Priestia megaterium: one gene and its partner. The protein of the gene in region 1 binds, or shares a complex with, the protein of each later gene. Links are inferred from orthologs where the notes say so. Each region holds a gene or a part of one and is shown in the gene's direction. Other genes may lie near its edges.

The links.
Region 2: the proteins of mfd (region 1) and uvrA are in contact, whole or in part, in a crystal structure (PDB 4DFC), measured with the Escherichia coli proteins. The link is inferred for Priestia megaterium from one-to-one orthologs.

Annotation. Positions count from the first base shown.
Region 1 is NZ_CP085442.1:61,791-66,241, forward strand. What follows is about bases 1-4,129. They hold mfd (transcription-repair coupling factor), read left to right. Parts: upstream 1-398; coding sequence 399-3,929; downstream 3,930-4,129. Other genes in these bases: pth (aminoacyl-tRNA hydrolase), read left to right, coding at 1-39; fin (anti-sigma-F factor Fin), read left to right, coding at 99-329. In the rest of the region: spoVT (stage V sporulation protein T), read left to right, coding at 4,179-4,451. UniProt on the Escherichia coli protein: Couples transcription and DNA repair by recognizing RNA polymerase (RNAP) stalled at DNA lesions. Mediates ATP-dependent release of RNAP and its truncated transcript from the DNA, and recruitment of nucleotide excision repair machinery to the damaged site.
Region 2 is NZ_CP085442.1:4,936,100-4,939,802, reverse strand. Bases 236-3,616 are described here. They hold uvrA (excinuclease ABC subunit UvrA), read left to right. Parts: upstream 236-539; coding sequence 540-3,416; downstream 3,417-3,616. Other genes in these bases: LIS78_RS25710 (hypothetical protein), read left to right, coding at 3,504-3,616; uvrB (excinuclease ABC subunit UvrB), read left to right, coding at 236-533. In the rest of the region: more of uvrB, read left to right, coding at 1-235; more of LIS78_RS25710, read left to right, coding at 3,617-3,703. UniProt on the Escherichia coli protein: The UvrABC repair system catalyzes the recognition and processing of DNA lesions. UvrA is an ATPase and a DNA-binding protein. A damage recognition complex composed of 2 UvrA and 2 UvrB subunits scans DNA for abnormalities.

The DNA of each region.
Region 1 (4,451 bases):
GGTAAACCGTTCTTAGAAGTAATGAATCGCTATAATTAAGTAGAATAAAATTTCTCTCAATCGTCCATACTAACACTAAAAGATTTGGGAGGATTTGTATGTCTATTCATTATTTCTGTAGACATTGTGGCGCAAAAGTCGGTATGATAGAAAAGACAGCTCACAATACAGAAGCACTCGGTTTTAATCACCTGACCGCAGATGAACGAAAAGACTTTATTCACTACCATAATAGTGGAGATATCGTGGTTAAAATTATTTGTGAAGACTGTCAAGAAGCGCTAGAACGAAATCCAGACTATCATCAGTACGAAACATTTATACAATAAAAAGCTTTGGTCTCAAACCAAAGCGTTTTTCTGTTTAGTTTAGACATATCATGGGAGGAGGGAATTCCTTTGCGAGGGATTAGACAGCAATTTGAAGAAAATACAGAAATTGGAGCTGTTGTCAGCAGTTTAGAAGAAGGTTTGAAAGAACAGTTAGTAACGGGAATTTCCGGTTCAGCTCGATCTGTATTAATGGCACTCTTAAATGAGGATAAAAAATACCCCTTATTAGTAGTGACTCATAATTTATATCAAGCCCAAAAAGTGTATGAAGACCTTTTGCATCTTTTACCGGAAAAAGACGTTTTCTTATACCCTGTTAACGATTTAGTTGCTACAGAAGTGGGGATTGCAAGTCCAGAATTAAAGGCTCAGCGAATTGAAGTACTCAATTATTGGAGTCAACATACAGGTGGAGTAGTTGTAACACCGCTTGCAGGAATTCGAAAGCTGCTGCCTCCTAAAGCAAGATGGGAGCAAACGCAGCTGCCGTTTCAAATGGGAATTGACATCGACGTTGATCATTATTTAAAAAGGTTAGTTGAGTTGGGTTATGAGAGGGCATCGATGGTTTCAGCTCCGGGTGAGTTTAGTGTGCGCGGAGGAATCATTGACATTTATCCGTTAACAGAAGAGCTACCTGTCCGAATTGAACTATTTGATACGGAGATTGATTCCATTCGTACTTTTACAATCGAGGATCAACGCTCTCAAGAGCAGTTAAAAGAAATTTCAATCGGCCCTGCTACGGAAATCATTGTGAACCAAAATGAAGTGGCCCAAGGAATTGAAGAACTAGAAGCACAGCTGGCTTCGACGCTGCAACAAGTGAAAAACGCAGCGCTAAAAGCTACCTTAACAGAAAATATTAAAGGTGAAATTGAACAGCTGCGTCAAGGTCAACTTCTTGAAAATATGTTCAAGTATTTATCATTCTTCTACGAATCGCCTGCTAGTTTACTAGATTATTTACCAGAAGGCGGTCTTGTCATCTTTGATGAGACAACTCGAATTCAAGAAACGTCTGATCAGCTTGAAACAGAGGAAGCTGAATGGATAACGGAATTATTAGGACAAGGGCAAATTGTTCGAGACGTTCAATTATCTCATAAGCTCCCATCTCTTATTCAGCGAGCAAAACATCAGTTTTTATACTTATCGTTATTTTTGAAGCACGTATCGTATACGAGTCCGCAAAATATTATTAATATTTCATGTAAGCAGATGCAGCAGTTTTACGGCCAAATGAATTTATTAAAAAGTGAAATTGAACGTTGGAAAAATGCTAATTATACGGTAGTCCTCTTAGGAGCAGATAAAGAGCGCGTGAAAAAACTCGAAGGTGTGCTAGCAGATTATGATATTGATTCATCTATTTTAGATGGAAATGGTCAGCTTGTGCCAGGTCTTGTTCAAATTATTGAAGGCGATTTACAAATGGGCTTTGAACTGCCGATGCAAAAATTAGCTGTTTTAACCGAGGAAGAATTGTTTAAAAAACGGGTAAAGAAATCAAAGCGCCGTCAAAAGCTTTCCAATGCAGAGCGTATTAAAAGCTATTCAGAGTTAAACGTAGGTGACTATGTCGTTCACGTGAACCACGGTATTGGCCGTTACTTAGGAATGGAAACGTTAGAGATTAACGGTAATCATAAAGATTATATCCATATCAAATATGAAGGCTCTGACAAGCTGTACGTTCCTGTTGAACAGATTGATCAAGTACAAAAATACGTAGGATCTGAAGGGAAAGAGCCAAAAGTATATAAACTTGGCGGAAATGACTGGAAGAAAGTGAAACGAAAAGTTGAGTCTTCTGTTCAAGACATCGCTGATGACTTAATTAAACTGTATGCAGAGCGTGAAGCAAGTAAAGGTTATGCATTTTCCCCGGATGGCGATTTACAGAGAGAATTTGAAACAGCTTTCCCTTATCAAGAAACCGAAGATCAGCTTCGTTCTGTACAAGAAATTAAAAAGGATATGGAACATGAAAGACCAATGGATCGTCTGCTTTGTGGAGACGTTGGATATGGAAAAACGGAAGTAGCCATTCGTGCTGCGTTTAAAGCTGTGACAGATGGAAAACAAGTGGCTATTTTAGTGCCAACCACTATTTTAGCTCAGCAGCATTATGAAACCATCCGTGAGCGTTTTCAAGATTATCCAATCAACATTGGGCTATTGAGCCGATTTCGCAGCCGTAAACAGCAGCAAGAAACAATTAAAGGGCTAAAAAACGGGACCGTAGATGTAGTGATTGGTACACATCGTTTACTATCTAAAGACGTGATTTATAAAGATTTAGGATTGTTAGTTATCGATGAAGAACAGCGTTTTGGTGTAACGCATAAGGAAAAAATCAAGCAAATGAAAGCAAACGTTGATGTCCTTACACTTACAGCAACACCTATTCCACGAACATTACATATGTCTATGTTGGGCGTAAGGGATTTGTCTGTTATTGAAACGCCGCCTGAAAATCGTTTTCCAGTTCAAACATATGTAGTGGAGTATAATCCGGTTTTAGTTCGTGAAGCGATTGAGCGTGAGTTAGCGCGTGATGGCCAAGTTTACTTTTTATATAATCGCGTAGAAGATATTGAACGAAAAGCAGAAGAAATTTCGATGCTCGTGCCTGATGCTAGGGTAACGTATGCCCACGGAAAAATGAATGAAACAGAACTCGAAGCGGTTATCTTAAGCTTTTTAGAAGGCGAATATGACGTGATTGTGAGTACAACCATTATCGAAACAGGAGTAGATATTCCCAATGTAAATACGCTCATTGTCAATAATGCTGATAAGATGGGATTATCACAACTGTATCAATTAAGAGGGCGTGTAGGTCGTTCAAATCGCGTGGCATATGCGTACTTTACGTATCACAAAGACAAAGTACTGACAGAAGTAGCTGAAAAGCGTCTGCAAGCTATTAAAGAATTCACCGAATTAGGTTCTGGTTTTAAAATTGCTATGCGCGATCTTTCAATACGTGGCGCCGGAAACTTACTGGGTGCTCAGCAGCATGGATTTATCGATTCTGTCGGTTTCGATCTCTACTCACAAATGCTTAAAGAAGCGATAGAAGAAAGACGCGGGTCTGACGGAGAAAGTGTGAAATTTAATGTGGAAATGAATCTGGACTTAGACGCGTATATCCCTGATCAGTACATTACAGACGGCCGCTTGAAAATTGAGATGTATAAGCGCTTTAGAGGAATTGAAGCACTAGAGGATATTCAAGAATTGCAGGATGAAATGATTGATCGTTTTGGAGAGTATCCGGCTGAGGTTGAGTATTTGTTTAAAGTAGCTGAAACAAAAGTATATGCAACGCAGAACTTAGTAGAATCTATTCTTCAGTCAAAACAAGAAATTTCTATTCTGTTGTCTGAAGAAGCAAGCTCAACGGTAGACGGCCAAAAATTATTCATGCTAGGTGATCAATTTGGCAGAATGGTCAGCTTAGGTATGGAAGGCAAGAAAGTAAAATTAGTGGTTAATGTAAAAGGACTTGCTCAAAAAGAATGGCTCAATATTGTGTATCAGTTAGTAAAAGGAGTAGCCACTGTTAAAAAAGAACAAGTTACGAATTAAAAAGAAGGCTCATTTTTGAGCCTTCTTTTTGTATAGCTGAAATGAAAATATCCAAATCCCCATGTTTTGGCGGTTTTTTGGACATTTTTTTAATAAAAGCACACTTTTTAACAAAAAAAGAGATGGTTGGTGAATAGAAGTTGTAGAGTGAAGAATACTAACCTCAACAAAGGTGAACCTTTTATCATATAGCCATCAGTGATATTCACCAACTATTTTAATCATCATATGAAAGAGAGGCTTCAATGAATGAAAGCAACAGGTATTGTTCGTCGTATTGATGATTTGGGTCGCGTTGTGATTCCAAAAGAAATTAGAAGAACACTTCGCATCCGAGAGGGAGACCCGCTAGAGATTTTCGTCGATCGCGATGGAGAAGTTATTTTAAAGAAATATTCTCCAATTAGTGAATTGGGAGACTTTGCAAAAGAGTATGGCGAAGCGCTATACGATAGCTTAGGTCATCCTGTACTTATTTGTGACCGCGATGTATTTATTGCGGTAGCAGGAAGTTCTAAAAAA
Region 2 (3,703 bases), 4.9 Mb from region 1 along the record:
AGCGTATTGAAATTATCCGAGAGCTGCGGCTTGGAAAATACGATGTGCTTGTAGGAATTAACTTACTTCGTGAAGGTTTAGATATTCCGGAAGTTTCGTTAGTAACCATATTAGACGCGGATAAAGAAGGATTCTTGCGTTCAGAACGATCGCTTATTCAAACCATCGGACGTGCTGCGCGAAATGCTAATGGACATGTCATTATGTATGCAGATCGCATCACAAACTCCATGGACATTGCTATCAATGAGACCAAGCGTCGTAGAAGTATTCAAGAAGCTTACAATGAAGAGCATGGTATTACACCAACAACGATTCAAAAAGAAGTTCGAGGCTCAATTCGTGCAACAGTAGTAGCAGAAGATACAGAAACGTATGAAGAAGCACCGGCATTTGATAAGCTCAACAAAAAAGAAAAAGCAAAGCTCGTAGAAGAAATGGAACAAGAAATGAAAGAAGCAGCCAAAGCGCTTAACTTTGAACGCGCAGCTGAGCTTCGTGACTTGATTCTAGAATTAAAAGCGGAAGGGTGATAAAACATGGCGATGGAAAAAATCGTGGTAAAAGGTGCACGAGCCCACAATTTGAAAAATATCGATATTGAAATCCCACGAGACAAATTAGTGGTGTTAACAGGGTTATCAGGTTCTGGTAAATCTTCTTTGGCTTTCGATACAATCTATGCAGAAGGACAAAGACGTTATGTCGAGTCGCTTTCGGCATATGCAAGACAGTTTTTAGGTCAAATGGATAAGCCCGATGTAGATTCGATCGAAGGATTGTCGCCTGCTATTTCAATCGATCAAAAAACAACGAGCCGAAACCCTCGTTCAACCGTCGGAACTGTGACCGAAATCTATGACTATTTGCGCCTTTTGTTTGCTCGTGTAGGAAAGCCGATTTGTCCTAATCATGGAATTGAAATTACGTCTCAAACGATTGAGCAAATGGTAGATAGAATTTTAGAGTACCCTGAACGCACAAAACTTCAAGTACTGGCCCCTGTGGTATCTGGCCGAAAAGGCACCCACGTAAAAGTATTAGAAGATATTAAAAAGGAAGGGTACGTTCGCATTCGAGTAGACGGAGAAATGCGTGAAATAACAGAAGAAATTGAACTGGAAAAAAACAAAAAGCACTCCATTGAAGTAGTGATTGATCGCGTTGTTGTAAAAGAAGGTGTAGCCGCTCGTTTGTCGGACTCTTTGGAATCAGCTCTTCGCCTTGGAGAAGGGAAAGTAATTATTGACGTGATAGGTGAAGAAGAACTGCTTTTTAGTGAGCATCATGCTTGTCCAAAATGTGGTTTCTCCATTGGAGAACTTGAGCCCCGCATGTTTTCATTTAATAGTCCGTACGGGGCGTGTCCAACGTGTGACGGGTTAGGAACGAAATTGGAAGTAGATAAAGATTTAGTTATTCCTAACTATGACTTAACGCTTCGTCAGCACGCAATTGCACCTTGGGAGCCAACAAGTTCTCAATACTACCCGCAGCTGCTTGAAGCCGTATGTACACATTACGGCATCGATATGGACGTGCCGGTGCGAGATATCCCGGAACATTTATTTGATAAAGTATTATATGGCAGCGGTAAAGAAAAAATTTACTTTCGCTATGAAAATGATTTTGGCCAAGTAAGAGAAAATCATATCGAATTTGAAGGCGTGCTTCGGAACGTAGAACGCCGTTATCATGAAACAAGTTCAGATTATATCCGTGAGCAAATGGAAAAGTACATGGCTCAGCAAGCTTGTCCAAAATGTAAAGGAAATCGCTTAAAACGCGAAAGCTTAGCGGTGCTTATTGACGAAAAGCATATAGGAGATACAACACGCTTTTCAGTAAAAGAAGCATATGATTTTTTTGAAAGTCTCAGCCTATCTGAAAAAGACATGAAGATTGCGGATATGATACTGCGTGAAATTCGTGAGCGTCTAAGCTTTCTCATTAACGTGGGACTTGATTATTTAACATTGAACCGCTCTGCTGGAACTCTTTCAGGAGGAGAAGCACAGCGGATCCGTTTGGCTACTCAAATTGGTTCTCGCTTGACGGGGGTTCTTTATATTTTAGATGAACCTTCTATCGGTCTTCATCAACGTGACAATGATCGCTTAATTCGCACAATGCAAGATATGCGCGACATTGGAAATACGTTGATTGTTGTAGAACATGACGAAGATACGATGATGGCAGCTGATTATTTAATTGATATCGGACCAGGAGCCGGCGTACACGGGGGTGCCGTTGTTTCTCAAGGTACGCCTCAGGAAGTGATGGAGGATGAAAACTCTTTAACGGGTCAATATCTATCAGGAGAGAAGTTTATTCCTCTTCCAGCAGAAAGACGGTCAATAGATAAAGATCGGATGATTGAAATTATAGGAGCAAAAGAAAACAATTTAAAAAATGTAAAAGCAAAGCTTCCGTTAGGTATGTTCACGGCTGTTACAGGTGTATCTGGATCAGGTAAGAGTACGCTTGTAAATGATATCCTTCACAAATCATTGGCGCAAAAGCTGCATAAAGCAAAAAGCAAAGCAGGAGAACATAAAGAAATCAAAGGCATTGAACACTTAGATAAAGTCATTGATATTGATCAGTCTCCAATAGGCCGTACGCCTCGTTCGAACCCTGCAACGTATACAGGTGTATTCGATGACATTCGAGATGTATTTGCCCAAACAAACGAAGCAAAAGTGCGCGGATATAAAAAAGGCCGTTTTAGCTTTAACGTGAAAGGCGGCCGTTGTGAAGCTTGTCGAGGAGACGGTATTATTAAAATTGAAATGCATTTCTTGCCAGATGTATACGTCCCTTGTGAAGTCTGCCACGGAAAACGATATAATCGTGAAACTTTAGAAGTGAAATACAAAGATCAAAACATTTCAGATGTGTTGGATATGACGGTTGAAGACGCGCTTCACTTCTTTGAAAACATTCCAAAGATTAAGCGGAAGCTGCAGACAATTTACGATGTAGGACTTGGTTATATCACGCTTGGACAGCCGGCTACTACTTTATCCGGTGGAGAGGCACAGCGTGTAAAGTTAGCTTCAGAGCTTCACCGCCGCTCAACAGGAAGAACGCTGTACATTTTAGACGAACCGACTACCGGTCTTCATGTCGATGATATTGCACGATTATTAAAAGTGCTCCAGCGTTTAGTTGAAAATGGAGATACGGTTCTAGTGATCGAACATAATTTAGACGTCATCAAAGCTGCTGATTACCTGCTTGATTTAGGGCCTGAAGGTGGAGATAAAGGCGGACAAATTGTGGCTACGGGTACGCCAGAAGAAGTGGCAAAAGTAAAAGAATCCTATACGGGTCATTATTTGAAGCCAATTTTAGAACGTGACCGTAAGCGTATGGAGAAAAAAGTTGAAAAAGCAGAGGCATTAACTCGTTAAAAGACACCAGCATTGGTGTCTTTTTTATAAAGAATGAAACTTTTTAACTCATTAAACCGTAATACATGATATAAGGAGTTGATTATTATGGAAGGAAATCGCGTACTATCTTCCTTAAATTATTTTAGCGTTTTCTTTGCACCATTTTTATTACCTATTATTATTTATTTTGTTGTTCATAACATAGAAGTAAAGAAACATGCAAAAACTGCATTTTTGTCACATTTATTACCTATCGCTACAGCGATCTTGTTCTTATTCTTCTTGCTTCCTGCTCTTACTGGCTC